DNA from 4 places in the Oceanicoccus sp. KOV_DT_Chl genome. Region 4 is predicted to be linked to each of the others. Evidence: predicted binding sites of a transcription regulator. Region 4 holds the regulator's gene; each other region holds the start of a gene.
What was found. Region 4 encodes FliA, which starts transcription of late flagellar genes. Its sites were predicted from a motif close to TAAAGTTATNNNNNNNNCGGCCGATANCC; they were not measured.
Positions count from the first base shown of each region.

Region 1: a site for FliA is predicted at 4,890-4,918, ahead of pomA (flagellar motor protein PomA). Genes of this name have one in related genera too.
Region 2: a site for FliA is predicted at 2,667-2,695, ahead of fliS (flagellar export chaperone FliS). Genes of this name have one in related genera too.
Region 3: a site for FliA is predicted at 2,014-2,042, ahead of UNITIG_RS19425 (chemotaxis protein CheV). Genes of this name have one in related genera too.

Region 1 covers NZ_FQLF01000002.1:2,329,999-2,337,353, reverse strand. Annotated here, with positions in the region: gene UNITIG_RS24430 (hypothetical protein) at 1-389, shown strand, start outside; gene UNITIG_RS14825 (hypothetical protein) at 628-1,227, shown strand; gene UNITIG_RS14820 (hypothetical protein) at 1,239-1,499, opposite strand; gene UNITIG_RS14815 (HNH endonuclease) at 1,534-2,103, opposite strand; gene UNITIG_RS14810 (PilZ domain-containing protein) at 2,290-2,871, opposite strand; gene UNITIG_RS14805 (flagellar motor protein MotB) at 2,901-3,920, opposite strand; gene pomA (flagellar motor protein PomA) at 3,952-4,710, opposite strand; gene UNITIG_RS14795 (exodeoxyribonuclease VII small subunit) at 5,042-5,290, shown strand; gene UNITIG_RS14790 (polyprenyl synthetase family protein) at 5,287-6,219, shown strand; gene dxs (1-deoxy-D-xylulose-5-phosphate synthase) at 6,335-7,355, shown strand, end outside.
Region 2 covers NZ_FQLF01000005.1:367,311-374,665, forward strand. Annotated here, with positions in the region: gene UNITIG_RS19040 (bifunctional diguanylate cyclase/phosphodiesterase) at 1-1,901, opposite strand, end outside; gene fliS (flagellar export chaperone FliS) at 2,242-2,628, opposite strand; gene UNITIG_RS19055 (flagellin) at 2,954-4,501, shown strand; gene UNITIG_RS19060 (flagellar protein FlaG) at 4,582-4,929, shown strand; gene fliD (flagellar filament capping protein FliD) at 5,116-6,573, shown strand; gene UNITIG_RS19070 (hypothetical protein) at 6,603-6,920, shown strand; gene UNITIG_RS19075 (hypothetical protein) at 6,994-7,355, opposite strand, start outside.
Region 3 covers NZ_FQLF01000005.1:441,822-449,176, forward strand. Annotated here, with positions in the region: gene UNITIG_RS25335 (protein-glutamate O-methyltransferase CheR) at 1-290, opposite strand, end outside; gene UNITIG_RS25340 (CheR family methyltransferase) at 308-712, opposite strand; gene UNITIG_RS19425 (chemotaxis protein CheV) at 918-1,847, opposite strand; gene flgA (flagellar basal body P-ring formation chaperone FlgA) at 2,119-2,832, shown strand; gene flgM (flagellar biosynthesis anti-sigma factor FlgM) at 2,983-3,300, shown strand; gene UNITIG_RS19440 (flagella synthesis protein FlgN) at 3,404-3,973, shown strand; gene UNITIG_RS19445 (PKD domain-containing protein) at 4,147-4,659, shown strand; partial or broken gene UNITIG_RS25210 (S8 family serine peptidase) at 4,953-5,752, shown strand; gene UNITIG_RS25215 (S8 family serine peptidase) at 5,835-6,905, shown strand; gene UNITIG_RS19460 (TIGR04282 family arsenosugar biosynthesis glycosyltransferase) at 6,922-7,355, opposite strand, start outside.
Region 4 covers NZ_FQLF01000007.1:190,323-197,677, forward strand. Annotated here, with positions in the region: partial or broken gene UNITIG_RS25270 (chemotaxis protein CheA) at 1-2,165, opposite strand, end outside; gene UNITIG_RS22090 (protein phosphatase CheZ) at 2,224-3,045, opposite strand; gene cheY (chemotaxis response regulator CheY) at 3,102-3,488, opposite strand; gene UNITIG_RS22100 (RNA polymerase sigma factor FliA) at 3,704-4,429, opposite strand; gene UNITIG_RS22105 (MinD/ParA family protein) at 4,453-5,277, opposite strand; gene flhF (flagellar biosynthesis protein FlhF) at 5,662-7,161, opposite strand; gene flhA (flagellar biosynthesis protein FlhA) at 7,222-7,355, opposite strand, start outside.

The sequences.
Region 1 (7,355 bases), on a different contig from region 4:
ATCACAAAACCAATCCTGCTACTCAGAAAAAAGTCGCGGATTTTTTAGCCCAGGAAAAGAAACTAGGCCGCAAAGCCTACAATCTACCGGTTAAGAATGAAGGTAAATTTACTGGCGAATTTGAAGTCTATAATGATCAACAGGAATTAATCGGCCATAACAAGGTGACTATCCATCACAAGCCAATCAATCTGATTCATTCCGAGCAAACCATTGAAGTCGAAGGGGTGATTAACCGCAAATGGACTGCCATGCGCACCCGCACCAGCAATAGCCATCAATTTCATGGCCCGATATGTTTGGTAATGGTTTTAGCTATGGCCGCTATTTATATTCTACTCGCCACAGCTACGCCGAGTCATACAAACTGTGGTCACGTGAAGCGGTAGTAGATGATAACTACACCCAGGTCTGTACCTGGCAATTTTTGGAATCACAAAAAGAGAAGTATATGACCCACGGCACTCTAACCTGGGAAGAAGGTGATGAAATACTCGGTGCACAATACATCGAATAATCATCATTAGTAATAATCAAAGGGCCATGCGCCCCTTTTTAGTAGATCTAAAACGTTTGTGCTAACGTAAAACCCTAATAACCTAGCCCCGACACAACGGAACTCAATCTATGCGCCGCACAACTATAACCCATTTGCTTGGCTTTCTTTTTCTTCTATGCAGCCTTGGCGCCCAAGCCGACTTCCCCAGCATCAAAAGCAAAACCTTTGACGACGAGAAGTTTTTATTTCCTGACGATATTCAAGGCAAGCCGCTAAGCTTATTATTTTTAGCCATGAGCAGCGATCGCGAAAATGGCACATTACAACAACAACAATTAATTGCCTGGCACAAAGAATTGGTTGCGGCTAACGTACTTGATAACACCATAAGCGCATACCACTTTCCGGTCATGAAAAGCCCACCCTTTTTTGTCAAAGGCATTATCAGCAATGCCATGGCAGACGTTTATGAAGGCACTGTTAGCACAGACCATTCGGGAGTGTTGTTTGTTGACGACTTGCAAAGTTTTGCCGATAGCGCGTCACTACCTCTAAACGAGCTGCCCACAGTGGTGCTACTGGATGCCGAGGGCAACATTGCGGCCACCATAAAAGGGGCGGTAAGTGCAGAGTTAGTATCAGAGCTGGCCACTAGCATCAAGAAACTCAACAACACCGCAACTGAAGCTAACCCTGCGGCCAAAGAAGATGGAGACATTGCAGAATAACAAGCAGAAAATTAATTAGGATCCTGGCTTTGATCGTATTTACTTTCAGCGTAGGCTCGGGATTTTTTTTCTTCCCCTAGCTGATATTTTAAATCGGCATTTTCCTGCTCTAATAATTTTTGCGTTGACCTTGCCTGTTCTAAAGCCTCGCTAGCTTCTGTTAATTCTCGATCCAATTGTTTGATAACAATAGCATCGCGAAAAAATACTTTCCTGAACAAATAACCAATTAAAAAACCGGCAAATAGAGCAATTACAAAGGCGGGCCACATAATACGTCCTACAGTAAAGTTAATAGAATAACAGCTATGCCACCGCAGGCATCTGCCAACGACAATTCGATGAAAATTGTTTACTTAAAAAATCCGCTTGTTCCGGCAATATCCTCCGACTATTCACTAGTGCCAAATACTCTGCGGGGTTAGGCCGATAAGGTAAAGCCAGCAATTCCATCTGTGTTTCATGCAAACTGCGGTTACTCTTATATTGATTACAACGTCGACAAGCAGCCACTACATTTTCCCAGACATCCTTACCACCTTTGGAGCGGGGAATAATATGGTCGCGGGTAAGCCGCGCACCCTCAAAAAAATGCCCGCAGTATAAACACTGATAATTATCACGCTCAAACAAGGCGCGGTTACTCAGTGGCGGCTTAGCTTTAGGTCTGGCCAACTGATCACCACCACAAGCAATAATGCTGGGCAAATCCACCTGAGTTTGTTGACACAAATGGCGATTAAAGCCGCCGCGAATCCGAAAAATGGGCTCACCCAAACTCCAACATACCAAATCTCTGGAATACAAACACACCGCATCCTGCCAGTGTAACCACTCGATGGGTTGACCCGCTTTGTTTAAACGCAGTATTTGCACAAGCCCGTCTCCTGCTTTCAGCCGCTGAATCAATCGATACAGTGTTAAACAAGTTTAGAGAAGCTGATCCTTTACGGATGGATTAATCATAAACAGATGATACCAATGACTATAGACCTAGCCCACCAGTATTACTAGATGTTATCGATACTGTTATTACAAGAAGACGAATTAGGCCCAACGAATTTAACTATCATCGCGACGCTGTTTGATTTGGCCTGATTGGCGTTTAACAATATGCTGAATTAACAACTCCTGATCATTACTGTTCATTTCAAGAAACTCCAAACGCACGAAATGCGTTTTATTATCCGTTATCTCGTTTGCAGATAATACATTGCACTCAATTACTTTTGCCAATGTGACCAGTTGCAGCTTAGATGGTAATAACTGTAGATCTAATTGCAAAAACGTATTTTTCTGTAAGGCCTGCTCGTACATAAAGCCCATGCCGCAAGCACTGACACTGACCATTCGCTGGGTAAACACAACTTGATGCAGCAAGCTCGAATCCACATCCAACTGCTGAATAACAAAATTTAATTTCTTATTCATCAAGTCAATTAATTCAGCAGCCAGCGGCGACTGAATTTTACAAGCATCAACTAAAGTCTGGATTCGATTATCAAAATTTGAGGCAAAATCAAATTGCCCAGCTTGCTCACGGCGTTGACGGGAAAATACTTTAGCTTCCTGCTCGCCCAAGTGACGGCAAGCAACCCCCATAAAATCTTCAATCCGAAAAAAACGGCGTCGCTCTTCAATCATAATGTGGAATACTTATCTCAGGGATAACATTAAAAAATATCACTCTTATCGAGCTTAAAAGCCGGACCTTCATCCTCGTCTTGCAACTCCAGCGACTCAAAAAACACCGGGTCCTTTCGTTTTAATTCTTGTAATCCCTGTTTCATTGCCTGACCACCCAAGCCCTGCTGTATAACAATTTCAACGCGACGATTTTTAGACCGCCCTTCAGCGGTTTCGTTACTGGCCAGCGGTTTGGTATCGGCAAAGCCACTGACTTCGACCCGATTCGGATTGAGAATGCCGCCATCAAAAATTGCATGGGCAACTGACACTGCACGACTGGTGGACAACTCCCAATTAGAGCGAAAGCGGGAAGTGTTTATCGGAATATCATCGGTGTGCCCCTGGATAGCAATAGACCCTTCTTTCGTTGCCAGCACATCACGCATCTCTTGCAACAGCGGCAAATAATTCCCGGTCAGTTCGGCCGAACCTGAAGCGAAGGATCCGCGCTCGCGAATACGGACAATAATCTGCCGCCCCTGTGTTTCTATTTCCACTTCACCTTTGGCAATTTGTTCCTGTAAAGCCTCGGCAATTTCTCGCGCATCCTGCTGCGTTTGTTTAATCATTTCTTCGATTTTTTCAATCACGGCCTGCTCATCAACCTCTTCAGGCTTCTCAGGCGCACCACCTTCCTGACCTTCAATACCGGCCTCGATATCGTATTCTTTAGAGTCGTTCACTTCTAAAGACAATTCAGTTAAATCGTCAGTGTGCTGATAAATTTCGCTGATGGGCGTTGGCTCGGGACGGCCGGGACTAAATTCCTGAGCAATAATACTGGTACCTTTGGGAGGGTCTTTAACATCCAATTTGTTTTGCACACCAAACGCCTGCGCCATCGAACCCGCCAACCGTTTGAATTTCATTGCATCCATTTCTGAAAACGATAACAACAAAACGAAGAAACACATCAACAGCGACATTAAGTCGGCGAAGGTACCCATCCAGCCAGGGGAACCCGGGGGCGGACATTCAGGGCAATTGTTTTCGTCATCACTCATAAGCGATTACACAACCATCTCACCGACAGGCTTACTCATCGGCTTTGGCCCGCTTACTTTCCGGTAAGTAGTTACGCAACATGGAGTCAATCACCCGTGGATTTTGCCCACCTTGAATGGCCAGTAGCGCATCAATGATTAAGCTTTTACTCATCTCTTCTTCAGCGCGACGAATACTGAGCTTGTCGGAAATAGGAATCGCAACCATATTAGCCAGCATCGCACCATACAATGTCGTTAATAGTGCTACTGCCATCGCCGGGCCGATGGACTTAGGGTCATCCATATTGGATAGCATTGCTACCAAGCCGACCAGAGTCCCGATCATCCCCATCGCCGGGGCAACATCCCCTAATGCCGCAAAAATATCTGCGCCACTCGAGTGACGCTCAACCGCTTTATCTTTATCTTTCGATAACAGTGTCTTAACCACATCAGGGTCGTGGCCATCTACCAACAACTGAATACCGCCTTGCAAAAAATCACTACTTAACTCTTTACCCTCCAACGCCAGCAAACCGCCTTTACGAGCCTCATCAGCCAAACCGACAATTTCATCAATAATCTCAGCTGGATCTTCTACCTTGAACATAAAGGCTTTGGCCGCAACTTTACCCGCACCCAAAAACTGACCCAAACCAAACTTGGCCATGACCACAAAAATACTGCCGACAATAACAATAAGCACTGAAGGAATATCGACGAACATACCGACGCCGCCACTGAGCACCATCGCTGTGATGATGATGGCCATAGCGCCAATCATACCGATGAGGGTTGCTAGATCCACTACCTGACTCCTGAATGATTTACTGGCTGGAACATTTTAAATACACATTCGCAAAAACGGTATTTTCCGTTGCTTACAGTCTAGCTGCTATCAGTTGCAAGCACCTAACTTATGCGGGGTTAATAACACTTAAACAAAGTCTTTTTTGCGCAATTGCACAAGGAATAAACATCTCTATAGGATAGCGGCCTTAACTCGGCGGACTTTAGTGCCAGCTGCCGGAGAAAAGCCGCTAAATAGCCAGTAAGCATTGACCCACCCCATGCGCTCGGTTAACGTTGCCGGCATTGTAGCGCCTGTCAAAAGGGCGATAAATCCTCGGAGAATTTACATGGTCAAGGCCAAAAAAGGTGTCGACTTTGAAGAAGCGCTCGACCAGCTAGAAGAGCTGGTTGAAGATATGGAAAATGGTGACCTGTCTCTGGAAGAATCCCTGAAAGCCTTTGAGCAAGGCATTAAGTTGACCCGCGAGTGCCAATCCGCACTCACCCAGGCAGAACAAAAAGTGCAAATGCTGATCGCTGAAAACGGCAAACTCAAAACCGTCGCCCTCGATGCCGAGGAAGACCTGCAGGAATGAGTGACAGCAACGCCTTCGACCAATACCGGCAACAATCTACCCAACGTATTAATCTGGCACTGGTAAAATACACCGGCAGTTTTGACTCCCCCTACGCCACTGTCGATAGCAGCGCCTATTTAGAACGTTTACAACAAGCCATCAGCTACAGCTTACTGAACGGCGGCAAACGAGTCCGACCATTGTTAGTCTATGCCGCAGCCAATGCCGTCGGCGGTGCCTCACCAACGTTGGCCAGCAACCTGGATCGCGCCGCCTGCGCGCTGGAAATGATCCACGCCTACTCACTAATTCACGACGATTTACCCGCGATGGATGACGATGACCTGCGTCGTGGCCAACCTACCTGCCACAAGGCCTTTGATGAGGCCACCGCCATTTTAGCCGGCGATGCTTTACAGTCACGCGCCTTTGAGCTGCTGACAGAACTGGAGGATTGCGAGCCAGCAATAGCGCTGCAATTGGTCAGGCTGTTGGCCAAGGCCTCAGGACAGCAAGGCATGGTCGGCGGACAAGCCATTGATTTGAGAGCCGTTAACCAGCACATCGATATAGCTCATTTGGAAACCATTCACCGCCTGAAAACCGGCGCATTGATACGTGCCGCCATAGCGATGGGAGCTACGCTGGCTGCAGCTGACAGCCAACAACTGACCGCTCTGGACCGCTATGGCGAGGCCATCGGCCTATCCTTTCAGGTACAGGACGATATTCTCGATATCGAGAGTGATACCGATACCCTTGGCAAAACCCAAGGTGCCGATATTGCCCTCAATAAACCTACCTACCCGGCACTACTAGGGCTTCAACAGGCGAAAGCATTGGCACAGGACCTACACCAACAAGCCCTCGACGCCCTGCAGGCCTTTGGCAGTGGGGCTGACCCTTTGCGCGCACTGTCCCAATACATCATTAATCGCAGTCATTAACAGCGGCAATCGGCATCGACAAAAGCAAGTAAATAACAATACTTTACGTTACAATTCCGCCATTGCCCGTTAGCCCTTCTGCGAGCAGACCAAATCGGACCCTGTAAAAGACCCTATGTTCAACGAAATACCGCGCTCACGTCCCAACACGCCACTGCTCGATAACATCGACGAAACGGCACAGCTGCGGGAACTCGATGAACAGCAACTGCCGCAACTGGTCAATGAGCTGCGCGAATTCCTGCTCTATACCGTCGGCCAGACCGGTGGCCACTTTGGCGCGGGCTTAGGTGTCGTTGAGCTCACCGTGGCTTTGCATTACGTTTATAACACCCCTGAAGATCGACTGGTGTGGGATGTTGGCCATCAAGGCTACCCGCACAAAATCCTGACCGGCCGACGCGAACAAATGCACAGCATGCGCCAGCAAGATGGTTTATCGGCATTCCCCAAACGCGGTGAAAGCGACTACGATACCTTTGGTGTCGGCCACTCCAGTACCAGCATCAGCGCAGCACTGGGCATGGCGATTGCCGCCAAGCACCAGCAGCTTGATCGAAAAACTGTAGCGGTGATCGGGGATGGCGCGATGACCGCCGGCATGGCTTTTGAAGCCCTCAATCACGCGTCCCATGTCGATAGCGATATGCTGGTGATTCTGAATGATAACCAAATGTCGATCTCACGGAACACCGGCGGCCTCAATACTTACTTCTCTAAAATCTGGGCGAGTAAAACTTACACCGGCCTGCGTCAGGGCAGTAAAAAAGTGCTCTCGAAGATTCCACCAGCCTGGGACTTTGCCCGCCGCGTTGAAGAGCACATGAAAGGCATGGTAGCCCCCGGGACTTTATTCGAAGAACTGGGCTTTAATTACATCGGCCCTATTGATGGTCATGACCTGCCCACATTAATTAACACCATCCGCAATATGCGGGACCTGCCTGGTTCACAATTGCTGCATATCATCACCCAGAAAGGCAAAGGTTTTGGTCCCGCCGAACTCGACCCGGTGGGCTATCATGCCATCAATAAAATTGAAGTCAGCCCTGCGCTAAGCCCCTCCAAGATCAAAGGACCAAAGTATCAACAAGTTTTTGGCGACTGGCTTTGTGATATGGCCGAGGCTGATGACA
Region 2 (7,355 bases), on a different contig from region 4:
AAACGGGTAATGTAACTCAGCGAAGAGTAGCCTGTACCGAAATCATCCAGCGCAATAGAAACACCCCGGCCCCGCAGCTCCGCGATGACATTTTCAGTATTGGGGTCCGACATTAATACACCTTCGGTAATTTCTAACTCCAAATTACGCTCACTTAACCCGCTTCGCGCTAATGCGCCTTCTACAACTTCCAGTAGGTTTCCCTCTTTAAACTGGCGGGCTGCGACATTGACCGCCACTCTTACATCAACCAACCCCATTTCTAACCAACGCTTATTCTGCACACATGCGGTTTCCAATACCCATTGCCCAATATCTACAATTTGGCCAGTCTCTTCCGCAACGGTAATAAATTGATCGGGAGGAATTAAACCTTTCACTGGGTGAATCCAGCGAATCAAAGCCTCAAAGCCTTTAACCGAAGCATCTTTAGTCGAAATTTTGGGCTGATAAAATAGTTGAAACTCGCCGTTTTGTAAGGCCTTACGCAAATCACTCTGAATAGATAAATGAGTGGATACCTTGGCAACCAGATCACCACTGTACTCACGCACTTCATTGCGCCCCTGCATCTTGGCCTCATGCAGTGCCAGGTCAGCTTTTTGCAGCAACCCTTCTGCCGTACTACCACCAGACTCAGAATAAGCGATACCAATACTACCAGTAACAAATAACTCCTGACCGCGATAGATAAAGGGCTGCTGAAAAGAATCTTTTATTCTGGCCGCAAGCCGCTCGACATCACCACTCCTTCTATCCACCGATCCCAGCACAACAATAAAAGTATCGGCAGCCAATCTGGCCACCATATCTTTAGAGAAATCATCCAGTGACGCTTCTGTCGATAATGATAAACGTTCCAATAATTGACTGGCGTCTGCACAATGAATTAACTCACGTAATCGCTCAGAGACTTTTTGTAAAACTGAATCACCCGCACTGTGTCCCATGGAATTATTGACTCGATTAAACAAGTCCAAATCCAGCGACAGCAATGCAGTGCCCCTGCCACTCATATGCGCACGCGGAATAACCTGCTCCAAAAATTTCTCAAGCAATGAACGATTGGACAAACCTGTTAATCGATCACAATAAGCCAGACTCAAAATTTCGCGCTCAGATTCTTTGCGCTCGGTAACATCAATACTGATACCTAATAAATGGGTTGTCCCTGCGCCTTCATCACGCATCACCGTAATGTGAACCTCTAAATAACACTCAGTTCCGTCATCAAAGACGATACGGTGCTCCACTCTAGTCTCTTTAAGCTCTCTAATAGCGGTAGTTAACGTTTCAAATAAATACTGCCTATCATCAGGATGACAACGCTCCATCAACACTGAGGTATCATGCTCATCGTACTCACCCTGCAAACGATATAGCCTGAACATCTCTTCAGAAATTTTGAACCGGTTTCTATCAACATCCAATTCCCAATGGCCCAACTTTGCCACTTGCTGCGCACTGGCCAGGGACTGCTGACTCATACGCAGTTGATCCATAATCAAACGCGCACGCAGCAAATACCGGATGCGATGTACTAATAAGGAATGATTGATTGGCTTAGTGAAAAAGTCTGTAGCGCCAACTTCATAGGCGCGGTTGATTGAGCTAACATCATCCAGACCGGTTAACATAATGACCGGGATATAAGCGCCCTTGGGATGAGCGCGCAAATGCTCGCATACATCAAAGCCATCGATATCCGGCAGCAGGGCATCCAGTAAAATAAGGTCAGGCTGGTAATCAATCACCGTCTCCAGCACCACCTCACCACAATCAACCGCAATCACTTCAAAATTGGCATTGCGCAGAATTTTACCCACTAGCTGACGCTCGACAGGGTTATCTTCCACTACCAGAATAATTGGCTGCTCTTGCGATTTCTCTATGGGTTCCAAACTTTGGCCTTCCCCCTACTCCGCTACATAAATCGATTATAGCTGACACACCAAATCAATAAGGCTTTAACCCGGATTTTAATCCGCGCAGCCTGCCGAATTAATTCATTGGCGACACAACCTACCGACTTGCAGCCAATGTATATAACGCCCAACCTATTCACGATAGCTGAGAGTAATCTGCGATGCCAGCAATGATTAAACTCAACTAGCACCTGCCCAAGCCCCAAATCAGACCAGATAACAATCAACGCTTCAAAGACACACATTTGAAACTGACAAAAATAAGGCCGGAAACCCGGCCCTAAGTAAACATTTCTCTTACAACTCATCAGGAATGTTATGCAGCTGCCTCGGCAATACCGTCCCAACCCGACTTAACAGTCCGCATTAATGCCATTACCTCATCAATGATAACTTCACTACTAGATAAATTGGCCTCAAGAACTCGGCGCTGCATATAGTCATAGAGATCATCGAGATTTGTCGCAATTTCACCCTCAACATCCTTATTTAGACTATCGCGCAAGCCACTAAGAATGGTAATCGCCTTGCCGCAAGCCACCCCTTTATCGGCCAAGGCCTTGCGCTGCATTGCACCCTTAGCTTCTGCCAGACGCTGCAACACACCTTCCATCAACATTTGGATTAAACGGTGGGGAGAGGCACCTTCGACACCGGCATTGACATTTACTTGCTGATATTGAGCTAAACCTTTATTCATCATAACCATGCTTCCCGAGTGATTTAATACCTTACTCGTCAATATATCGGTCAACCATGCTATTCCTTTAGCCACAATTCAAGTTTTTTATTACTCAAACGATATCTGTAAGTAACTGATTACTTATACATTTATAGAGGCACGCCGTTAAAACCATAAGACCGATTATAGCGACAATTCATAACAATAAGTTCTATATAAAAAAGCTAAAGATACTATCAACTGGGCCGATAGCCTAATCGAAGACAATGAAACGATGTGGATTTCACATCTAAACCAACGCTCCAACATAGGCTGAGCCTTCAGACGGAGCCAAGGAGAAATAGCAATGCCACAAGTTATTAATACCAATGTTGCGTCCTTGAACGCTCAGCGGAACCTGGATAAGTCGCAAGGGGCCCTACAAACCTCGCTACAGCGCCTTTCTTCAGGTTTACGTATCAACTCAGCGAAAGACGATGCGGCAGGTCTAGCCATCGTTGACCGTTTCACGTCTCAGATCCGAGGCCTAAACCAGGCAGCTCGTAACGCTTCCGACGGTATCTCTATATCGCAGGTTGCTGAAGGGGCGATGGCTGAGTCTACCAACATCCTCCAGCGGATGCGGGAACTGGCGATCCAGTCAGCTAACGGCTCTAACTCCGCCGATGACCGCGCCAACCTTAACAAAGAGGTTGTGCAGCTGCAGGCGGAATTAACCCGTATTGCAGACACCACCCGATTCGGTACCCAGAAGCTACTTGACGGTTCTTTCGGTTCGCAAAGCTTCCAGGTGGGTGCTAATGCCAACGAAACAATCGATGTGGATTTGACTCAAAGCTTTACGGCAGCCTCACTAGGTACCGAAAGCATTAATGGTAGTGCCGCAGTTACCATTTCCGGTACAGTTTCTGTCGCCGGTCTAGGTACCACTGCAGCAGGTATCACCAGTACTGACACCTTGACTATTATTGGTGTTGCAACTGCTAGTGTTACACTCGCCGCCACTGATAGTGCCAAAACTATCGCAGCAGCAATCAATACTGCGTACGATACTGCTACAGGCCAAACTGGTGTTGGTGCTGGCGCTACTGCCGGTACTGCTTCAGCTACTATTACTTTTGCTGCAGCTACAGGTACGGCAGCAAATACAATCAACCTCACAGTCGCAGGTGATGTTGTTTCAGTCGCAATTGGTACCGCCTCAGCCACAGCATCACAGGTCGCAGTTCTGGTATTTGACCAACTGGATGCAATGTCTAATGGCACCACAGCCACCATTAACTCCGCTGCTGGTACCATCACCCTGGTTGATGCTGACGGTGACAATATTGCGATAACAGCAAGTTTTGCTTCAGCAGCCACTAGCATTGACTTAGGCGGCGGCCTTATTGCAAGTACCGGCGTTTCGGCTACAGCAACCGCCACTGGTACAGTGACTTATGCTACTGCAGCTCAAAGCATTAGCAGCACCGAGTCCGGCATAGCCTCACTAGCCGTAAGCGGCACCGGTGACTTCACCGCTACCGACTTAACTTTAGCAGCCACCTTTGCCACTACCGGCGTTGGCATTGCAGTAGGCAACAGTATCGCTGATGTTGATATATCAACAGTATCCGGTGCACAAAGTGCCATTGCTGTTACCGATGACGCAATATCAACCATCGATAACGCCCGAGCCGATTTAGGTGCGATTCAAAACCGCCTTGAATCAACGATTTCGAACTTGACCAGTATCTCCGAGAACGTATCCGCTGCGCGGTCACGGGTTCAGGATGCTGACTTTGCATCGGAAACGGCGAGCTTGACCCGGAACCAGATTCTGCAGCAAGCAGGTATCTCGGTACTGTCGCAGGCTAACTCATTACCACAGCAGGTATTATCACTGCTACAGTAATCTTAGAAACTGGTATACTCAGCCCCTTAAGAGCATTTTTTAAGGGGCGATATGCCAAACCAATGTGAAGGTAATCAACCATGCTTAACGACATTGTTAACAGTGGTTTACAGCCAACGGTAAAGGCCAGGGAAAATGTTGCAAAACCTTCCCAAGCCCAAGCTGAAAAGGCTCAACCTGAACAGGAAGTTGTAGAACCAACGACAGCAGAACTCCAGTCAGCCGTCAGCAAACTTAATGATTATGTTCAAAATGTACAAAGAACTCTATCATTCAGCGTTGAGGAAAATACCGGAACTACCGTTGTCCAAGTCTACGATTCTGAGACGGAAGAACTGATTCGACAAATACCTGCGGAAGAAACTATTAAGTTAGCGGCCTCGATTGAGGCACAAAACGCCACCCTGCTCCTTAAAGAACAGGCCTAGGCAAGCAACAGCAAGGGAGGCACTAGCCTCCCTTTTTCCCATCAAGCTGTTTATTTGGGAAAGAAGAGGTATCCCCACCATGGCACGATATATGCTCTTATTCCCTTTATTCACTAACGGTGTCAAACTCCTGATGATCCAATCAGAGAACTCAGGCACTGCAACTTTGCGAATGGGTAATTAATAATGGCATCTATAACATCAGTTGGCGTTGGTTCTGGTCTTGATCTTGAAGATCTAATCACCAATATCGTAGAAGCTGAACGCGCTCCTACAGAAGCTCGGCTGAACATCCAGGAGGCCGAAACACAAGGCAGCATCTCCGCATTTGGTAGCTTGAAAAGCACTTTATCAGCGTTCCAAGATACCCTTAGCGGTTTAACTGATAGCGCTAACTTCTCCAGCCGCAAAGCGACTTCAGGAAACACTGAGTCATTTACTGCTACATCCGACTCAAGCGCCGAGATTGCCAATTATAATATCGCCGTGCTGAGCCTGGCCTCAGCCAGCAAAGTCGCCACCAACGGCAGCTTTGTCGACCCTGACGCCACAGTCGGTGAGGGCACACTAACCTTAGGCTTTGTCGATGGCGATAGCTTTGATATCGCCGTGGCAGCCACTGACTCTATTAGCGACATACGCGACGCTATCAATAACGCCACTGACAATACGGGTATTACCGCAAGCCTGCTCACCGTCGACGCAGGTTTAAATGACGGCAGCACCATCACGGAACTGGTTCTTACTTCAACCAGTACCGGTGAAGCCAATCAAATTACCATCAGCGTCGACGATACCGGCGATGCTGACGACACCAATGACAGCGGATTATCACTATTTTACTTTGATGGCAGCGATCCGGATGCTGTGAGCAATCAACTCACCAATAAAAATACCGCTCAAGACGCCAGCATTACCGTTGACGGTTTCACCGCCTACAGCGCAAGCAATGTTTTCGATAGCGTGATTGATGGTATTTCTATTACTGCGGTAACTGCTGATGAAAACCCATCAGATCCGACCAGCGCAGTGCTTAATGTAGCGATTGATACCGCAGGGGTGCAAAAGGAAATCACTTCATTTGCCGCCACCTATAACGAGCTCATCATCGTCCTCAATCAACTCACTGACTACAATGCAGAAACCGAGACCCGCGGCATACTCAGCTCTGATTCCAGCGCCCGCATTATCGAACAACAAATAAGACGTATCATGAGCAATACAGTTGAGGGCGCACCCAGCGACTTTAATAGTCTTGCTTACTTGGGCTTTGCCACTAATCAAAACGGTACGATGAAGCTGGATGAAGACGACTTAAGTGAAGCCATATCATCGAACTTTGATGATTTATCTAGTATTTTTACTGGCGACAGCGGCATTGCCACTCAGCTCGATGACTTACTGGAATCCTTTTTACAATCTGGCGGCACTATCGACGTCAAAGAAAATATTCTTAAAGAAGAGCTAGATACTATTGAAGATGCCCGCTTGAGCCTAGGCTATCGACTCGAAGCCATAGAAGCTCGCTACAGATCACAATTTGCGGCACTCGATATTCTAGTAGCCCAACTTAATCAAACAGGTAATTTCCTAAGCGAGCAACTTGAAGCTACAGCCAATATCATTAGCGGCAGTAAAAAATAATTTTGCGTTTATAGGAAGAGATAAAACACGTGGCGACGTCGATAGAATCCAGCTGGATTAAAATCAAATCATTAACAGATGAAATGATCTCTAACAGTAGTCGCGAAGACTGGCTGGGAGTTTCTGAAACTGCCAAACAACGTCATAAATTAATCACCTTACACTTTTCAAATCACCCGGTCGGACCCGATACAGCCGAGTTCTATCAACAACATCTCAATGAATTAATGCAAAATGAGGCAGGACTGCAATCGTTGATTACAGCGGCCAGAAAAAAATCAATGAAGGAAAATAGTTTTATTAACAACCGAAAAAGAATACAAACCGCCTACCGCCAATCGACTTAACCATAAAGCCATTCAATATCGTAACCAAAGGACTGGTAGATATCTTTGCACACAGGGTTTATTCTAAACAATTTCACCAGCATGGCTTGCTGACTTTCGGGAAGCTCGGCAAACACCCCTCCTCCGAGACAAAATCCTTACCAGTATGGCTATTCACCTTGTTTTCTGCACTAAAAATAGCCTCTAGCTCATCTTCACTCGGCACACATCGACCGGCTGACAAATATACGGCCATTTCCTTAAAGTAATTTTTATCTGTCGTGTAGCGCTCCATTTGATACACCTTATCGAATTTCGATAGGTTTTTATGTATCCCCACATCAAACTCAATAATATGTAACGCCGCAAAAGCAAACAATAAATCATCAAAACTAACTTCCAACCCACCGATCTGATAAGCCAAACCCAATACATTAGTTGAAAACTGAAAAAACT
Region 3 (7,355 bases), on a different contig from region 4:
CCATGAATACGGCGCAGGATATCAACCTTTAAATCCGGTGAAAAATAGATCAACACGTTTCTGCAGAAGACAACATCAAACTTACCCAGGGACAAGAAACTATCCATTAAATTCAAGGCCTGAAAACGTACTGCTCGACGAATATCGGATTTCACCCGATAGACATCACCGCTAACCGGTTCGAAAAAACGGCTTAATCGCTCCTTGCTCAAACCACGTCCCAATGAAAGCCCATCGTACTCGGCTTTTTTACACTGCTCCAACATTGACTTGGAAAGGTCGGTGGCCACAAATTCAACCGGATGCTTCAGCCCCCCCTACCGGAGTTGCGAAACTCTTCCACTAACATACTCAGCGAATAGGGTTCTTGCCCTGAAGAACAGGCTGCAGACCAAACCCGAATAGTGCCTTTGCTGTCTTTTTGAAACTCAGGCAATAGCCGGTCTTTAAAAATAGTAAACGGGTGAGAATCGCGAAACCATAATGTTTCATTGGTGGTCATCGCATCAACCACAGCTTCTTTCAAACTGCGTTGAGAAATCTGTTGCATGCACTGCACCAGCTCAGTCAGGCTAGCTATCTGTTTCTCAGCCATTAATTTATTCAGTCGGCTGGAAACCAGGTACTGTTTATTTTCTCCGAGAATAATGCCGCAAGCATCCTCAAGAAAATCTCGAAATATTTTGTAATCTGCTGGTGAACTAGCAACCATTGGCGGCCCTGAATCAGATGATCGAATGCTGGTCTAAACTATCGAAATTTAGACTTCTAAAACCCATTGAATTGACTGACCCGAGTAGTAGCGACAGTAAATTTAAACTTAGTTGTCCAGACTATAACCGGACCCCTCAAGCGGGCGCTAATCTATCATTATTAACTTACGGCTGATATAGGTAAATCAGCCTATATTCAGCCGATTAACCACCAACGGCTTTAATTCGATCGGTTACCATTGTGGCTAACTGATCGGGATTAAATTTCGCTAAAAAATTATCCGCGCCGACTTTTTTCACCATCGCCTGATTAAACACACCACTAAGCGATGTGTGTAAAACCACATGTAAATTAGCTAGGCGTGGATCGCTTCTAACAGCAGCGGTTAAAGTGTAGCCATCCATCTCGGGCATTTCGATATCGGATATCATGACTAAAAATTTCTCGGCGACATTTTCACCGGCGTCGGCTAACTCCAATAAATAATTCAATGCCTGACGACCATCATTCAATAGTGTGGTTTCTACACCTACTGTTTCTACACAGCGTTTGATCTGTTTACGGGCGATACCTGAGTCATCCACAATAAGTACGTGCATAGCCGCCGCGGCCTGAGTAGCTTCCTCCGTTAAAATATCCTCAGATATTTCTTCATGCATCGGTGAAACTTCCGATAAGATTTTTTCTACATCGATTATTTCAACCATCTTTCCGTCAACTTCCGTCACCGCGGTTAAATAGTGCTCAGTGCCTGAACCCTTGGGTGGTGGATGAATATCCCCCCAGTTCATATTGATAATACGCTCAACCCCTTGCACCAGAAAACCCTGTGTAGCGCTATTGTATTCAGTGATAATGACAAAGCGATTTTCGATATCGTCTAACGCCTGCTGACCGGTAGCCAGGCTCAAATCCAAGATTGAAATAGTGCCACCACGAATGTGGGCAATACCTCTAACGACAGGGCTACTCTGGGGCATCATGGTGAGCTTGGGACACTGCAAAACCTCTTTAACCTTAAAGACGTTAATCCCGTATATTTGCTCGCCTGCCAACCTGAACAATAACAACTCAAGGCGGTTTTCACCCACCAACTGAGTTCGTTGATTCACGCTCTCAAGAACGCCCGCCATAGCTATCTCCTAAATCAATTCATATCTGTGGCAACGGCAAAGCCGCCACAGCGAACTAGTCATTACCTAACCCACAGCCTGCAATACCTATACTGGGCATAGTTATTGCTTTGATTAACTACCAGATAGATAACCGACAGTTTATCGTCGCCATGACCCGATATTAGTCTATCGGCACCAGACAGTAACTATTTAATCATAAACACTTAAAGTGCAAGCAGCGCACGGTGCTAAGCCGTACCGCCAACTACTTAGAGCATAGGTCAAGATAATGAGAGTTCGTAGTTTTTTACTACTTTTAAGCCTTTCGCTAAGCCTATTTGGCCCACAGGCCTCTGCAGCCGTGGGCAGTAAAACTATTGAAGATCGTGCCGACCAGTTTTTGCAGCTCCACATCGTGGAACTACAAGCCTTCTACGATGATGCGGTGCGTATTGAGTATCAAATAAATCCACTGGATCCACGTCTGGCGATGGCTGACTGCCCTAGCCCCCTTGACGCTAAACTAAAGTCACGCAACACGATAGGTAACATAAACCTGAAGATCAGCTGCCCCGATGGTCGGCCATGGTCCCTATACATTCAAGCCAAAGTGAGCTTATTCCGCTCGGTTGTCACGGCCGTAATGCCAGTACCCAGAGGTGCCCGCATTAGCGCAGAACATGTAGAAATGCGCGAAGTCGATACCAGCCGATTGAATGGCAGCTATTTCATCAGTCTTGACGAAGTGCTGAATATGGAAGCCAGCCGTAATCTGCGAGCCGACAACGTCGTTATCGCCAGTTACATCAATCCACCACTTGTCGTCAAAAAGGGCGAAATGGTGCAAATGACCGCTCAAAGCAGCGGTTTAATGGTGAAAATTTCTGGTGAAGCGCTGATGGACGGTTATTTAGGGCAACAAATTAGTGTACGAAACAATCAATCAAAACGTGTGGTTGAAGCAAAAGTCAGTGCCCCCGGGCAGGTAACCATCAATATGTAAATAGCCCCTTTGAGCGCTCTAGAGCAGCCATTGAAAGCACTAGTTGAAAGCTGAAATATGCTAAAGTTAGCAGCGGCTTTGCCGATACATACACTGATCGTTCTGAAATTTGCCTAACGGTGCTTGTCACCACACTAATGGATGTAAAAAATGGTTAGAGATATCAACGGCTTAGGAGGTTTTTCCGGCCCCCAAGCGAAAACTGAACAAAGCGGTAAAAATACCGCTAAGCCCACTGAATCCAGCACCCCTGGCAGTGAATCAGTCGCCCCTGCTGCAGACGATGTGCAACTCAGCAGCGAAGCGAAATCACTGCAAAGCCTGGCGGATAAGGTGAACAGCCTGCCCGAGGTCAATATCGAGCGTGCCGAGAAAATCAAGGCCATGCTGGAACGCGGTGAATATCAGGTGGATGACCTGGTGTTAGCCGACAAAATTTTAAGTTCAGACGCGCTCTTTGGCAAATAGAGCGCCCTGAACGATTAGTAAGTACAAACCAACTTACTGATCAACAGCATTACAGAACAGCACCATCCACTAGAAATAGATGAGCGATCAGAGGTAGACAGCTATGGCCCCATATCAAGCACTATGGTCCGAACTTGAAGACACCTTCAAACTGGACCTACCCACCACCACGCAATTACTGGAAGTCTTACAGCAGGAACGTGCCTCGCTGGAACAGCGTGATTACGACTTATTCCAAAAGCTGATCGGCCAAAAGCAGCAGCTACTTAAGCAGCTGGAAAGCCACTCCCAGACCAGACAAAAACTGCTACTTGAGGCCGGCTTTATTGATGAAAGCAGCACCTTGGATGCCGCCGAAGAACATGCACCACTGGTAGCCAAAGCCTGGCGCAAACTGGGCGAACAATGGTCACAATGCCAGGAGCTCAATGAAGTCAATGAGCGCATCGCCAAGCGCACCCGTTTAGTGGTCGGCCAAATTCTGGACTTATTACGCGGCAATACTCACCAGCCCAAGCTGTACACTAATAAAGGGATGCCCAAAACCGCAGCACTGGCCGCAGTATCACCAGCGCCTGAATCACCCCGCCAGCTAATAAACAGGTATTGGCATAAGCCAATGTCTGTTTTATGCGTTAACACGTCTTTTCTCGATCATCTCAATCCCTTATAGTCATGCGTTCAACCAGCTGTACAGACCTCGACTATGCCCGCTCAGTTTTGCTCCCTCACACCCGTTCATAAACTATCAATTTATCTGTGCCTCTGCTGCGTACTGGCTAGCTGTGGGGTGGCGGTGGAAGTAGTAGCACACCAGCCACTCCACCAGTACCAGTCAGCAATGTAGTGGCAGATATCAGTTTGTCACGCACCGAACAAGCGGCTATTGCGGAAATCACTTTTGACGGCAGCGCCTCACAAGTAACCGGCACCACCGACGGCCAACCCGTTATTGAAAGCTACCAGTGGAATTTTGGCGATGGCAGCACCGCTACTGGCGCTGTGGTTACCCACACTTATGATATCGAGAACTTACAGCCCTACACTGCCACGCTGATAGTCACCGACAGCTCCGGGGATACCGACACTGCCAGTGTCGCCACTACTTTTTCTGTCGGCGGGACTATCAACGCCGCCAGCAATACCGTTGTTGACATTGACGTCAACGACCCATCGCGACAGAGCAAAGCCCAGCTAGGCTTGTTATTTGAAACCAACAACCTGGGTGACGTACCACAGCCACTGCCCAATCCGGTGGTACTCAATGGTTTTGCAAACGCGTCCCAGCGTCAGAATCACTTGATGGTAGCAATTACCAAAGTGAGATTGATGAGGACGATATCTATTCCGTCTACTTAACTGCCGGTCAGTTTGTTTCATTACAAATTGCTGACTTCAATCCCGCTGATGATGAAGAAAATGACCTTGATTTATTCCTACTCGAAAACGACCTCGACATCGTAGCAAGCTCCACTTCATATACTGAATTTGAATCCGTCAGCGCTCCTGCTGATGGTGAATACCTTATTGCCGTCAACGCCTATGCCGGCATCAGCAAATACATTTTAGCAATCGGCAACAGCTCATTGGCCTCTGGCAGAGCAGCCTACGGCCAACCAGCCAACATTATTCCCGGCCAAGCCATTGTCAAAATGAAACCATCTAACACCGTCGCTAAGGCGAATAACGTTGCTAATGGTGCAACCGCTGCCGCCACTCAAAACCGCCCTAGCCTGTTAACGTTTGCTACCGAGACCAACGCCGTTAGCGCCAGCTACAACAACCAAGCAAGCAGCCCTCCATTTCAACAAAAAAATCAAGCACTGCTAGCCACACTGAAAAAAATCAAACAACTTAACCGCCAAAGTGATGTGGAATACGCCGAGCCCAATTACCGTGTCAGCGCGTTTCGCACCCCCAATGATCCTCTCTACCCAATCCAGTGGCATTACCCGCAAATCAATCTACCTCAAGCATGGGACATCACCACCGGCACACCAGCAACCGGCAATGTTATAGTCGCGATTGTTGATACCGGCGTGGTACTGGATCATGACGATTTAGCTGGCCAACTGGTCAGTGGTTACGACTTTATTCGCAGTACCACTGCCAGCAATGATGGTAACGGTATTGATAACGACCCGAACGACCCCGGTGATGGCGATGGCAGTGTTCCTGATTCCTGGCATGGCACCCATGTTGCCGGCACAGTTGCCGCAGCCAGCAATAACAATCGCGGTGTTAGCGGGGTAGCTTGGGGGCAAAGCTTATGCCTATCCGGGTGCTGGGCCAAGGTGGTGGTAGCAGCTATGACGTCATCCAAGGGGTTCGCTATGCTGCCGGCCTCAGTAACGATAGTAATACTTTGCCAGCACAAGCAGCCAGCATCATTAACCTGAGTCTTGGCGGCAGCGGTTTAGCCAATCCGAGCAGAACTTATATAATCAATTAAATAGCGCAGGTATTATTGTTATTGCCGCCGCGGGCAATGAAAGCACGGCAACCCCCAATTACCCGCCAGCTATGACAATGTCATTTCAGTCAGCGCGGTTGACCCTAATAATAATCTCGCGCCTTACTCCAACTTTGGCAGTTTTATTGATGTTGCCGCACCCGGTGGCGATGCCAGTATTGACCGCAATGGTGACGGTAATAAAGATGGCATTTTGAGCACCTTTATAAATAGCAGCGGCAACGATGGCTACGCACTCTATGAAGGCACGTCAATGGCTGCTCCGCATGTCAGCGGTGTTGCCGCATTAATGAAAGCAGTACACCCAAATCTCAGCAGCGCAGAATTTATCAGCAGCCTGCAGAATGGCCAGCTGAGCACGGATATCGGCAGCAGCGGTCGAGATAACTCATTTGGCTATGGTCTTATTGACGCACTGAAGTCTGTGCAACAGGCGCAATTACTTGCTGGCGGTAGCGCCACAGGTAGCCTGTTAGCGTCACCCAACCGCATTGATTTTGGCAGCACCAGTAACTCTCGGGAACTCAGCCTGGAAGGTATTGGGAGCAACCCTCCTGCTATCGTAAGTGTTAGCGAATCACTACCCTGGCTGACCATCACTGACCTTGGAGGAGACAACTATCAACTTACCGTAAACCGCAGCGGCTTTGGTGATGCCACCTACAGCGGCAATATTGAATTTTCACTGGATAACGCTACAGAACTCAACATCCCGGTGGCCATGACCGTTCAAACCAGCGGCACTATCAGTTCTGATGCAGGCTTTCTCTATGTGTTATTACTCGATGCCGATAACTATGACTTTGTTGCGCAACTGAATGTCGATGTTAGTGATGGCGAATACGAATACAACTTCAATAACATTCCCTACGGCGAGTACGTGGTAGTTGCCGGTTCGGACATTGATAATGATAGTTTTATTTGCGGCGTAGGTGAAAGTTGTGGCAGCTACCCAACCAATGACCAACCGTTGCGCATTCTGGTAGACGGCAGTAAAGAGAGCCTGAATTTTCTGGCATCGCTTGTTTCCAATGTGGTCAGCAATGCCAGCAATACCGATGAATCTGAAAACCGGCCGCTCGCATTCCAGCGCAAAGTACAAGTGCAGCCAATTAACAGCAAAAAGTTTTGATAACACCGCCACTCAATTACTTTAAGCCAGCAGGAGCGATATCTACCGTTAATGCTGGCATCGTTTTTTGCAGTTGTAGAAAATCTTCGGGGCGGTCAATGTCCGACATTGATGGTAACTCACAATAACTCAACCCCAATGCCCTTATCCGGTCAAGCGTTTGCGCTAACACCTGATCACCTCCCCAGCTGATGCCCTGAAATAACGAAGGGGACGGTGCTTTCATTGCCAACAAAACATAGCCGCCATCATTGGCCGGCCCCACCACCACATCATAATTATCCAGCGCAGCAAAAGCCGCAAACAGCGTTTGTTGATTAAGGCTGGGGCAATCTGTACCTACTACTATGACCTTATCAGCACGCTCTAACGTATTCGTTAAGGCATGTGATAACCGTGCCCCCAAATCCTCACCCTGCTGATAAAATAATTCTCCCGAAAAGTCTTCAC
Region 4 (7,355 bases):
AATGCAATTCGACCATCACCAGTAATCGTTGCCCCGGCCATTCCCGGTGTACCTTGCAACATTTTTCCCAGCGGTTTAATAACAACTTCTTCCTGACCTATTAGCTGATCCACAACAAAACCAACGCGCTGAGTACCCACTGAGACAATCACTACATGAGCACTTTCTTCTGGTTCAACACCACCATAATTGCCATTAACCAACCACTTTTTTAAATAAAATAATGGTAGCGCCTTATCGCGCACAGTCACCACTTCCTGACCATCAACAACATTGGTACGAGTCAGATCCATATGGAAAATTTCATTCACACTCACCAATGGAAAAGCAAAAGTTTGCTCACCTAACATCACCATTAAAGTGGGCATAATAGCTAACGTCAGCGGCACTTTAATTTCTAAACGGGTACCTTCCCCCACTTTAGAACGAATTTCTACGCTGCCATTAAGCTGTGTGATTTTGGTTTTCACCACATCCATACCAACCCCGCGACCCGATACATCTGAAATCTCGGTTTTGGTAGAAAAGCCGGCATGAAAATAATATTAAAACATTCGGTATCACTTAAACGAGCAGCGGCGTCCTCATCAAACAAGCCTTTTTCGATGGCTTTATTTCGCAACATATCCGGATCCATACCGCCGCCGTCATCAGTAATTGACAACAAGATATGGTCACCCTCTTGCTCAGCCGCGAGGATAATTTTACCTATTCTAGGTTTACCCGCTTTCTCTCGTACATCAGGCATTTCTATACCGTGGTCAACCGAGTTGCGCACCAGGTGAACCAGAGGATCAGCTAACGCTTCAACCAGGTTTTTATCCAGATCGGTTTCTTCACCCAGCATTTCCAGCGAAATTTCTTTCTTCAAACTGCGAGCCAAATCCCGTACTACTCGAGGAAAACGACCAAACACTTTTTTGATGGGTTGCATCCGCGTTTCATAACTGCAGTTTGCAAATCAGCCGTCACCACATCTAAATTAGATACGGCTTTAGTCATTACTTCATCACCACTCTTGGCACCTAAGCGCACCAATCGATTACGGACCAATACCAGCTCGCCCACCATGTTCATGATGTCGTCAAGACGCTGGGTATCTACCCGCACCGTGGCCTCAGCGGCAGGACTTTCTTTAGCTGCCGGGGGCTTAGCTGCTGGAGGTGCTTTAGCTGGCGGCGCAGAGGGTTTCTTTTCTTCTGCAGCGGCCGGCTTTGGTGTTGGGGGCGGAGGTGGTGGGGGCGGAGGCGGCGCACTGGCCGGGGGGGTTGAGTATCACCACCGATATCGGTAGGCCCTTGTCCTTCTCCATGTAGCTGGTCTAGTAAAGCCTCAAACTCATCATCATTGATAACATCATCGCCGCCTGCAGCAGCTGGCGCCGGTTTATTGTCAGCAGCAGGTTTAGCGGTACTAGCTCCTGGCGCACCGGAGCCATGTAATTCGTTCAGTAATGCTTCGAATTCATCTTCCGTTATTTCATCATTATTTGAACTAGCGGCGGCCGGAGGTGGTGTAGGCTGCGACGCTGTCGCCCCGCTGTGCTGCCCTTTACCATGAATATTATCCAGTAACGCCTCAAATTCATCATCGCTAATTTCATCGGAGTCACTGCTGGCTGCAGGGGTTGCTGCCGCAGCCGGAGCCTCTGCAGGATCTGCGATCGCATTGAGGAACTGTTCAAACTCGGCATCAGTGATGTCACCGCCTGGCTCTGGCTCTGCAGCTGGCACTTCTTCAGCTGCATCTACTGGCGCTTCAGCCGTACCTGCAGCATCTTCTGCAACGACTAATGCACCTAAACGTTCCAGCAATTCCGGATCTGCTGGCGAGGGCGCATTACCGCCTTGCACTTCTGCAAACATTTCATTAACGGCATCCAGCGCTTGCAGCACCACATCCATTAACTCAGGCGTAACGCTACGCTTACCGGTACGTAAAAAATCAAATAGATTTTCAGTGATGTGACAGCAATCCACCAGTGCAGTGAGCTGCAGAAAACCCGCACCACCCTTAACGGTATGAAATCCACGGAATATAGCATTGAGTAAACCGACATCATCAGGACGTTGTTCCAGGTCGACCAACTGTTCAGACAATTGCTCCAGAATTTCACCGGCCTCAACCAGAAAATCCTGCAGTATTTCTTCGTCTTCACCGAACATTAATTACTCCCCAGTAACCACTCGCAATGCTAGCTAACAAACGTCTTAGTCGAATCGTCTAAAAACCCAGGCTCGATAACAAATCATCCACATCATCCTGTCCTGACACCACATCATTGCGCTGTTCCGCATTAATCTGTGGCCCCTCTGCAGTTACATCTTTACTTTCAGCTGACACATCTTCCGTTTTGGCAACTTCGGCTTTCCTAACAATTCCGGTTAATTCTTCTACTTGCCCAGCCACTCGCATCAACTCGACCAGACGCTCCTCAACCTCCTGTACCAAGCTAATAACTTTTTTGATCACCTGGCCAGTTAAGTCCTGAAAATCCTGCGCCAACAGAATCGTATTCAACTTGTCACTAAGCTGAGTCGATGAATCTGTTGAGAATGCTAAATATTCATCAATACGCCGGTATAAATCCCGAAACTCTTCAGGGTCCATCTCGCGACGCAGTAAACGCCCCCAATCCTCGCGTAAAGCCACAGCCTTATCGCCAATTGCAGACGCCAGCGGAATCCCCTCCTCCACCATGTCCATAGTCTTATCGGCAGAACTCTGCGTAAGATTAATGACATAATCGAGACGATCCTGGGCATTGGTCATTTTTGACTCGACATCACCCGCGGCATCACTCTCGCTAGTATTTGGAATCTCAGGTGCGCCAATATCGAAATTAACGATGGCCTCATGTAAACCACGAGTTAATTTACCTACTTCGCGGTAAATATTACGGTCGCGAGCCTCATTGAGGTCCTCTATCGCACTAGAAGCACCGGTGAAGTCCCCGGCCTCTAAGCGATCGACTAGCGTGCGGGCCCGGCCTTTCAGCTCATCCCACACCCCGTCGAGTTCGGTGCCTTTGTCTTTTCCCAACATGGAATTGTTTTACCTTGCGTCAGTGACTTAGCGGTTACGGCTGTTACCCAGCCTGACTAACCCTGAACCCGCTCGAAAATCTTATCGATCTTTTCTTTTAATACGGCTGCGGTAAATGGCTTCACTACATAGCCGTTAACGCCTGCTTGAGCAGCTTCAACAATTTGATCGCGCTTGGCTTCAGCAGTTACCATCAAAATAGGCATGTTCTTCAATCGCTCATCAGCACGAACCGCTTTCAATAAATCGATACCGGTCATGCCCGGCATATTCCAGTCAGTGACCAGAAAATCAAAATTGCCATTTTGCAGCATCGGCAATGCAGTGACACCGTCATCTGCTTCCGATGTATTGGTAAAACCCAAATCACGCAATAGGTTTTTGATAATTCGCCGCATTGTTGAAAAATCGTCAACAATGAGAATTTTCATATCTTTGTTCAAAGCTACCTCCAGAGAATTTCAGGCTTTGACGTATAAAGTGACGTACCTATCCAGTCTAGCCCCTGCTGTGGGGGTATCCAGTAGATAACGGCTTTTATAGCAATTTTTATCGAGATTTTCATAGAAAAATTATGTATTTATCTCATTAAGTTAAAGCTTATCGGCCAATGGCAAAAAAACTGTATAGATTGCGCTCAGCGGCAAGCGAGAATGGTTTACTCAGAAGGCGGGTTAGATTGCCAGTCGACCAACCGACTTCGCAATCGCAAGGCGGCCTGACTATGGATTTGGCTAACACGGGATTCACTCACCCCCAACACCAAGCCTATTTCTTTGAGGTTCAATTCTTCATCGTAGTACAAAGCTAACACCAACCGCTCACGCTCCGGTAAGGTAGCAATAGCTGCCGCCAAACCCCTGCGTAAAGCGTCACTTTGGATACCGTCCAACGGATCTGCTGCGGAGCTGGGTAGTTGCTCTTCAGGACGATCATCACCACTGATTAACTCGTCATAACTAAACAACTTACTCGAGGCTGAATCTTTAATAATGCTGTAGTACTCATCCAGCTCTACGCCTAACTCAGCTGCCACCTCATTATCACTGGCATCACGACCAAAACGCGATTCAACAGTACGAATAGCCTCCGAAACCCGACGCGAATTTCGGTGCACCGACCGCGGTGCCCAATCACCACGCCTGACATCATCAATCATGGCACCACGAATACGAATCCCGGCATAGGTTTCGAAGCTGGCTCCTTTGGACACGTCGTAATTGCGAGCAGCTTCCATCAAACCAATCAATCCAGCCTGCACCAGATCTTCAACCAAAACACTAGAGGGCATTCTCGCCAACAGATGATGAGCGATTCGTTTGACCAGTGGTGCGTAGCGCTCCACCATGTCTTCCATCGATGGTTTATCGACGTCGTTATACATTGCCACCCCTTCAGACAAGGACATTATTGATGTCCTGCTGCACCCTCTACCAAACGCTCGACAAAAAACTCGAGATGCCCGCGCGGAGTAGAAGGCAACGGCCAAAGATCCACTTTTTCAGCCAGTTGTTTATATGCCAGAGCAGCCTTGCTACGGGGAGAAAGTTCGACAACTGGCTTTTGGCGCTGAACCGCCTTACGTACCGCTTCATCGAAAGGAATATTGCCAACGTACTGTAAGGTCACATCGAGAAAACGGTCAGTCACTTGCGTCAGCTTATTAAAAAGATTGCGCCCCTCTTGGGTAGTGCGCGTCATATTGGCAACCACTCGAAAGCGATCAACGCCGTAATCCTTGTTCAGTAATTTAATCAGCGCATAGGCATCGGTAATGGATGATGGTTCATCGCAAACCACCACTAAAATTTCCTGGGAAGCACGAACAAAACTTACCACCGAATCGGAAATACCGGCAGCGGTGTCAATCACCAGCACATCAATCTGATTACTAATTTCACTGAAGGCATGAATTAAACCCGCATGCTCCATTGCCCCCAACATGGTCATGCGCTGAGTGCCTGATGACGCCGGAATAATTCTAATGCCACCCGGCCCAGTCAACATAATGTCATTGAGGGAGCAATGACCCGCCAGCACATCTTCAAGATTTTGCTTGGGCCGCAAGCCTAATAGCACATCTATATTCGCCAAACCTAAATCCGCATCCATCAAAGCAACGCGGCGACCCATCCCAGCCAAACACACACTCAAGTTGATGGAGACATTGGTTTTGCCAACTCCCCCTTTGCCGCCGGTAACTGCAATAACTTGAACGGGATGAGAACTCATTTGTTGGATATGCTCCTATGATTACAGCTGCGGTTTTTCATTTTGATATTATTTTGTTAGCTGGTTTTTTTGTAGCCAGCACACAGTCCGAATTTATAACGTAAAGGCTCAGCCTATCGGTATTGCTAGAAGTAAAAAACTGTTTAACCATAACTACTTCAGCCACCAACTTAACAACTTACTTCATCTAGCCATGAGTCAGCAAGTAGTATAAATACTTAACTCCTTAACAGCCATCAAAAACAGCGGAATGATGATAACAGAGCATTAGATCATGGCCAGAGGCTAACCTTTCGCGCCACCACATACTAAACGGCTATTGCAACAACCGTTTAATAGCTCAAAAACTCTCAGAACTCCAGCTTTCCACTCACTCAACAACAACTACCCATTCGCACTCAAACGCTGTGCCGAAACTTTAGTGTGCCCTAAACCCGCCAATTCCTCGGCCATTGTTTCATCATCGGTAGTCACCTGCTTGGCTAGCTCGATGGCGGTACGCACCAACTGATTTGACACTCCGCAACTGATATCATCAGGAATCGCCTGCCCGGCAGTGCTATACGCCACCGTTAGTGATTGTTCAACCGCTAAACTAATCGCCTCACCCAAACTGGCAGCCTCATCCAGCTTGGTTAGTACGCAGTGATCAAGGCTATCAGTTTTGTAAGTATGGTATGCCGCTCTGATGACCTCAACCTGACTAGTAGTGGGCAATACCAATACCGTCCGTAAACGGCCACCCAGTTCATTGAGCGTATGCATTTGTTTACGTAAGCGCGGGTCCTGTCTATTTAATCCAGCAGTATCCACTAGCACCAGTTTCTTATGCCGCAACGAATGCAGCACCCGCTCCAGACTATTATTCTTATCGACTATCTTTACTGGCAGATTCAAAATCCGCCCAAACGTCCGCAACTGTTCATGTGCTGCAATGCGCATGGTATCAGTCGTTACCAAGGCAACATTTTCAGCACCATGCTTCAATACATAACGGGCAGCGAGCTTACCAATAGTAGTGGTTTTACCGGCACCGGTCGGACCGACAAAGGCAAATACCCCGCCCTGATCGACCAAATCATTACTTTCAACCTGTAATTGCTGGCACAGATCGGCCATCATCGCCTGCCACACCTGCACCGATTGCACAGCATTCCCAGTCTGCAATTGGGCTTTTGCCAATAAGCTGTCAGCCAGCGACGCACTAATACCCATGCGCTTTAGTCGTTTCCAGATTCCTGCACGCTCAGGCTGCTGCTGACTGTAGTTACCCCAAGCCATGGTAGATAGCTGCTGCTCAAGCAAATCACGCATTGCCTGAAGCTCAAACCGCATCTGAATTAACTCTTCATCGCGCACCGGGACTGCTGACATATCCGCTGCGGCTGGCGCTACCGACTCAGGGGTTACTGCTTGCAGCTCCACTTTATCGACATCCAGCTCCAGCCGCGCAGCTAATTGCTGTTCCGCATAGGACTGCAGACCAGCATCGGCTAGCGCGGCTTCCTTTACTGCCGCAGGATTAACCGCTGCCTCTATCTGCTGACGATTCTTTTCTGCCATCGCTGCCGCCAGCGCCTTCGCTCTTTCTTTGGCTTGATGTTGCATCAAGTCCAGTCCCAGCTCTAACTTGCTCGGCGGGCGCTGGCGCGACTCCGCATCGGCAGCAGCCTGACTGGCACGCATTGCTTGCTCAAAGGGATTATCACTCACCGAATGCGAACTTTCTGGCTCAGGGATATCGGCAGGATCAATCGCCGTCAACAACTCCACCCCATCCGGCACCCGCTTATTCGAGAGAATCACTGCTTCCGGCCCCATCTCTTCGCGGACCATTTCCAGTGCCAAACGCATATTGGCTGCAACGAAACGTTTTACTTGCATGACTCAAACCTCGTAGCCAGTTATTGGCGTGTTATTAAACTGCTCTCACTATTGAGATGACTAACCCACAGTACTTTCAATGGTGATCTGCTTGTCATCCGGAATCTCACCGTAAGACAGCACCTGCATGTCCACCGAGCTATACCTGATAAATTTGACCATCACCGCGCGCAGTGGCGCCGATACCAGTAACA